Prochlorococcus marinus XMU1402: one gene and its partner. The main gene of each other region encodes a partner of the protein of the gene in region 2 in a complex. Links are inferred from orthologs where the notes say so. Each region holds a gene or a part of one and is shown on either strand. Other genes may lie near its edges.

Region 1 (3,176 bases), on a different replicon or contig from region 2:
ACTATTTTTAAGAGCTTTTTGGGGATTATTAATCGCTGATGGTGCCATTGCAATTAGATGATCAGCGCCACTAACTACATGCACAAATCCTGCAACTATACCTGTTAAAATTACAGCCTGCATATATATTCTGTACAACTCTGTATATTCAATTTTATAGCACGATTTGAAGTCAAAATTAAATTGAGTTAAATAATTCCTTGAAAGATTTTTTAATATCACTTTCTCTCATAAAAGTTTCACCAATTAATACTCCCCTAATTCCAATAGATCTAAGCGACTCTAAATCTTCGGAAGAATTAATTCCTGATTCACTAATAGGAAGAATATTTTGTTTTAAAAATATATCTGCATAAATATTCATCAATTCTATTGATGTTTTTAAATTTGTTTTGAAAGTCTTTAAGTCCCTGTTATTTATTCCAACCAAATTAAAAGATTTTAACTTTAGTATCCTTTCTAATTCATTATTGTTATGGACTTCTACGAGAACACTCATCTTTAAGTTATCAGCAATTTTCTTTAGATAAATTAAATCGTCATTACTTAAAATCGCAGCGATTAATAATATTGCATCAGCACCAGATACCCTTGCTTTATAAATTTGATAAGCAGAAATAATAAAATCTTTGCATAGAAGAGGGAGATTAGTTGATTTCCTTACAGTTTCGAGTATTTCATAACTACCTTGAAAAAACCTTTTATCGGTAAGTACTGAGATACATGACGCACCTAATCCTTCATAACAAATTGCTATATCTTCAGGGTTAAAATCTTTTCTAATAACTCCTTTACTAGGACTAGCTTTTTTTATTTCAGCAATTAATCCTGGTTTTATTTTTGACTCCAAGATATTTTTATAAAAATCTTTTGGGGGAGGCAGTTTTTCAATTTTTTTTATTAGATCTTCTAAAGAAACTTTTTTTTTGAAATTCTTAATTTCAATGTCCTTATGCCATACAATTTCTTCAAGAATATTTTTTGGTTGTGCTTCTCTATGAGGCACAGCATATTCTAAATTTTCTACCCTTACAGTTGGATTGGGTGGCCTGCGTCTTATCTCCATTAATTTTAGATATTATTTTATTTGAGAAGCAGCTTGTTTATATGCCACCTCAACTACTTCACTAAGAGTAGGATGAGTGTGAACTTCTGTAGATAATTCAATTACATCTTGATTCCTTGAAATAGCGTTTGAAATTTCTTGAATCAAATCAGCTGCATGTAAACCAAAAATATGAGCACCTAAAACTTTCCCATTATCTCTATTAAAAATCAACTTGAGTATTCCATCACTCTCCAATTCAGCCAATGCTTTTGAATTTGCCTTAAAGAAACTTTTGACAACTCCCAAAGTGAAATTTTCCTTTACAGATATCTCTTTAGCTTCAGCTTCAGAAAGACCAACTGAACTGATCTCAGGGTGAGTGAAGGTTGCTGCAGGGATACTTTTATAGTCTATTTCGACGTTGCCACCGCAAATATTATCAACAGCAATAGTACCTTGAGCTGCAGCTGTATGGGCAAGCATTAGTTTGCCTGTTACATCTCCAACAGCCCAAATGTTAGGTATTATTTCCTCGCCATTCTTAACCCTCATTTTATCATCTATAGGAATGAAACCTTTTACAGTTTCGATTCCAACCGACTCAAGATTTAAGTTATTACTATTAGGACTTCTGCCAGTTGCCACGAGCACAGCATCAACTTCTAAAGTTTCTACAACTTCTTTAGTTTTTGCATCTGTCAGTTCTATTGTCACAGGACATCCAGGTGTTATTTTTGTCGCAAAGACATTTGACTTTGTATCTATATCTCTTGATTGAATAAGATTCTTCTTAGCAATTTTTGTAATATCTGGATCAAATGTTGGCATAATATTTTCCAAGGCCTCGATCATGGTAACTTCACAACCCAGTGCGGTATAAACATCAGCAAATTCTAATCCTATATATCCACTTCCAATAATAGCTATCCATCTTGGAAGCCACTCAAGTTTAACCGCATCATCACTAGTAAATACAGTCCTATTATCCACAGTTATTCCACGGGGTACAAAAGGAGAAGAACCAGTTGCTATAACAATATCCTTACATGTAAAGATTTTATCAATTCCGTTTTTATCTCTTACACCTACTTTTTGATTTCCTTCAATTCTGCCAATCCCCAAAATAATTTCAACTCCATTCCTTTTGAGAGTTTTTGTTAAATTTTCTCTAACATTTAAAACTAAATTATTTGCATGATCTGCAATTTTTGATCTCTCAAACCTTACTGGGGAAGCATGAATACCGAATTTAGCTAAATGTTCATAATCAGCTATTTCCCTGACTTTACCACTTGCAGCCAAAAGAGCTTTAGAAGGGACACAACCTTTGTTAACGCAAGTACCGCCCATTTCAGAAGATTCTACTATTGCGACTTTCAGTCCCTTACCAGCAGCATGTTTGGCGGCATCAAAACCTCCATAACCAGCTCCTATAACGATTAAATCAAAATCAAAACTTGAATCAGTCACTTTTTATCTACATATTAGATGTGTATGTGACTCTTTTTCGTTCTAGTAATAATGGAACTGCAACGCAAGCCACATTTAATGATTCTACAAGCTCACTATGCGGAATTGTAATTGTTTCATTAAAAGCTTCTTGAATTTTTTTATGAATACCTTGCCCCTCATTACCCAAAATCAATACAGTGGACTTAGTCCAATCAATTTCCCAGTATGGTTTTGAAGGTTTTTTTGAAATTTTATTAAAGCTACTAGTGGAAAAAATCTTAAATCCTTCATTTGATAATTCAGATAAAGACTTTAATAAAGAATTTATTATTTCTTCTTCAGTACCCTCATATCTTTGAAATGGGAGATTAAAGACAGCGCCAGTTGATGCTCTTAATACTTTTTGGCTTAATGGGTGCGCACCTCCAGCTAAAAAAATTGCATCAACACCAGCAGCTAAAGCAGTTCTAAAAAGATTACCCATATTCCCAGGATCTTGAATCCTATCTAGAACAAGAACAAAATCATTCTTACTATTGAATTGATAATTAGGTATTGAAGAAATTTCTACTAATGCTGCGATGCCATCTGGATTAACTGTTGAAATCGCAGAAGCTAAAACCTCTTCTGAGACCAAAGTTAATAATGATTCATCAAACTGTTTACTAAGATTTTG
Region 2 (3,246 bases):
TCTTTTATGGCTTTTTTATATAGATCTAATAATCTTTCTCTACCAATCATTGCACTTACTAAAAGTAATAATGAACTTTTAGGGAGATGAAAATTAGTTAATAATCCATCAACTACCTTAAATTTATAACCTGGCTTAATTACTAAATCTACGTATTTAGCTATGGGAATAAAGTCATTAATTTCCTGAGAATAACAACTTTCAAGAGCTCTTACGCTAGTTGTACCAATAGCAATTATTTTTCTATCTGTTTTCTTTATTCTTTTTATTTCCTCCACTACTTCCTTATTAACACTTACCCATTCTTTGTGAAGTTTTAAGTTACTTAAATCTTCTTGATCAATTGGTTTGAATGTTCCATAACCCACGTGCAAAGTTATCGGTAAGATTATTACGCCTTTTTTTTTTAGATTGGAAATAAGACTTTTGCTTAAGTGTAAACCAGCTGTTGGTGCAGCAACTGCCCCCGGATTTGTTGCATACTCAGTTTGGTAACTTTTCTCATGAAAAGATTCTTCTTCGGAATTTTTTATATAAGGAGGAAGAGGGATTTCCCCGTATTTATCAAGAAGTTCATTCATTGAATTGAGACAAGTTATATTTTCCGGAAATTTAATAAATCTCCCTCCAGTTTCTTCATCAACTCCATCAACAATCAAATTAATATCTTGTGCTAATAGAGATTTTAATTTTAATTTTCTATTTATTTTTAACTTTTTTGCTGGCTTTGCCAAACATAACCAAATACATTCATGGGATCTTTCTAAAACTAATAATTCTACTAATGTCTTATTTTCTAATTCAACCTTTAACCTAGCTTTCATAACTTTAGTATTATTTACAATTACAAGATCCCCTTCTCTAAATTCATCTAAAAGATTCTTGGTAAATTTATTAGTTAAACAGTCTTCTTCTAAAAAACTATTTCTAACTATCATCAATCTTGATTCATGCCTAATTGCAGAAGGTTTACTAGCAATTAATGAAGGATCAAGTAAATAATCATAAGCTTCAAGCTTATAATCTCTTTCTTCATTATTAATTTGAGAAATCAATTAAATTTAGGAGACAAGAGTCTCTGGCTTATCTTCAATTAGGGAAGCCAAGTCTTTTAAGAATGAAGCTCCATCAGCTCCATAGATCACTCTATGATCAGCTGTTAGATTTACTTGCATTATTTTTTTAACAGATATTGAACCATCACTATTAGCAACAACGGTTGGTTTCGATGATGCTATGGCTAAAATAGCACCGGTACCTGGAGGAAGAATTGCGTCAAATCTATCAACTCCAAACATCCCAAGGTTAGATAAAGTGAAGGTTCCCGTTGAGTATTCATCAGGTTCTAATTGTTTTGATCTTGATCTTTTTACGAGATCTTTCCATTCCCTAGACAATTCAAATAAATCAGTATTGCATGGTTCTTTTAAAACTGGAGTTATTAGTCCACCATCTTCCATAGCAACAGCAACAGCAATATTTATATTTTCTGGATAAGAAATTCCATTCTCTGAAAAACTTGAGTTAACTTGAGGATGTTTCTTTAGTGTCTTTGCAACTGCCTTTACTAGTAAAGCAGTCATAGTAACTCCGTTCTGTTTAACTTTTTTGTAGAAATTATCTAATTTATCTGTGTTAATGGAATAACCCACCCTAAAACATGGCACATCTAAACTAGATTCCATATTTTTATTTACCGCTTTTTGTAGAGTATTAAATTGAACTGTTTCTCCGGGATTACCAAAACTATTTCCTGAAGTTTCTGGTTTCATTTCAACTCCCAAATTTGCACCAGGTATACTTGAAGGAGAACCACCTTCACCTATCCATGGTATAGAGACTGGTTGGCCATTAGCTTTTAAAATATCATCGGCTTGAATCCTTCCGTGAGGTCCGGATCCATGAACTTTTGCTAAATCAACACCCATTTGAGAAGCAAGTTTTTTAGCTCTTGGAGATGCAATCACCCTCGAAGAAACATTACTAGTAGCAGCATTTATTTGATCACTATTTAAAGATGGGGCTGCCTTTTCACTCATTAATACGACTTCTTTTTCTTGTTTTTCAACAATTTCACTTTGAACCACAGGTTTTTCTTCTGTTTTATGGCTTACCAATTCAAGTTGATCCGAACTAGAAACTTCGGGTTGATTTCCTTTATTTTGTTCTTGAACAGAAGCTATCTCATCCTCATTTTCTACAATAAGACCGATAGTCTCTCCTACTGGTGCAGTGCTGCCAGCAGGCATTAAAACAGCCGCAAGATATCCATCTTGAAAAGATTCAACATCCATATCTGCCTTGTCAGATTCAACAACCAAGACAGATTCACCTCTTTCAACTTTATCTCCTGGATTTTTCAACCATTCCACAATCTTGCCCTCCGTCATAGTAGAACTCAAGGCAGGCATGAATATTTCGTGAGACATAAGAAAATTGTTATTGCATAAGTTTCAAGGGATTTCTACCAAACTTCCTAAAGTTTTTATGGTTAAGAACCCTTTAAACTCTTGTTTTAATTATACGAAATCATGTTCACAGTGGGAACTCTTAAAACTTAAGAAAGTAATAATTTAGATCCATTAGAATTTAAAACTTTTTCTAAATGAAGATTTACTCATATTTATCAAAAATACTAAATCTTCTCTTTAATTATTATCTATAGATTGAATAACTCCATCCTTAACCGTAATCGATACTTGCATTTTTTCGATAAGATTGTCTCCCACAGTGACATCACAGAAACTATCCACTTGCCCTTGATCAACAATTTCGTCCATTTTTAATTCGCGAACTTGACTCTGTTGTTGAAGAAGATTTCTTTTTTGTTCTTCAATTTCATTTCGTTTTGCTGCGACTTGTTGTTGCACCTGACTAACCTGTTCTTGAACCCTTGGATCTAGGGGATTAACCGATTGGGATCTAATATTATTTACTATTTGCTGCCCCTCTTGCTCCAGTTGCGATAATTGCTGATCAATGTTTGAAATTGCTTTACTTAATTCTTTTTCAGCATCTTCCTTCCAAGTTGGTGTAACTACAGCTTTAATAGCTATTGAGCGCTTTATAGATATTGAGTTTTTTGTTTCCATAAAAAATTAAATTACCTTTTTAATATAGATAGAACAAATCAAATTTTCTTACTAAATTTGTTTTCATACATATTTTCTATTTGTAATGAATACTTTTTTTCTATTTCTTTTCTTTTTTGTTTAAGAGTTTGTGTTAATAACCCATTTTCTAGAG

What was found.
Region 1: the proteins of HA141_RS02275 (region 2) and lpdA are in contact, whole or in part, in a crystal structure (PDB 1EBD), measured with the Geobacillus stearothermophilus proteins. The link is inferred for Prochlorococcus marinus XMU1402 from one-to-one orthologs. Residues at the interface, in WP_033016211.1 of Geobacillus stearothermophilus: Ile130, Ala131, Met132, Pro133, Arg136, Arg140, Glu141, Asn155, Arg157; in WP_049624544.1 of Geobacillus stearothermophilus: Pro340, Ser341, Asp344, Tyr345, Arg403, Asp406, Val408, Glu431, Ala432, Gly433, Asp438.

The regions. Positions count from the first base shown.
Region 1 is NZ_JAAORD010000002.1:223,319-226,494, forward strand. Bases 299-3,141 are described here. They hold lpdA (dihydrolipoyl dehydrogenase), read right to left. Parts: upstream 2,519-3,141; coding sequence 1,079-2,518; downstream 299-1,078. Other genes in these bases: trpC (indole-3-glycerol phosphate synthase TrpC), read right to left, coding at 299-1,066; HA141_RS07375 (TrmH family RNA methyltransferase), read right to left, coding at 2,526-3,141. In the rest of the region: HA141_RS07360 (hydantoin utilization protein A), read right to left, coding at 1-123; more of trpC, read right to left, coding at 179-298; more of HA141_RS07375, read right to left, coding at 3,142-3,176. UniProt on the Escherichia coli protein: Lipoamide dehydrogenase is a component of the glycine cleavage system as well as of the alpha-ketoacid dehydrogenase complexes.
Region 2 is NZ_JAAORD010000001.1:402,297-405,542, reverse strand. What follows is about bases 246-3,158. They hold HA141_RS02275 (dihydrolipoamide acetyltransferase family protein), read right to left. Parts: upstream 2,430-3,158; coding sequence 1,062-2,429; downstream 246-1,061. Other genes in these bases: HA141_RS02265 (AMP-binding protein), read right to left, coding at 3,131-3,158; HA141_RS02270 (YlqD family protein), read right to left, coding at 2,649-3,092; queA (tRNA preQ1(34) S-adenosylmethionine ribosyltransferase-isomerase QueA), read right to left, coding at 246-1,055. Also shown: more of queA, read right to left, coding at 1-245; more of HA141_RS02265, read right to left, coding at 3,159-3,246.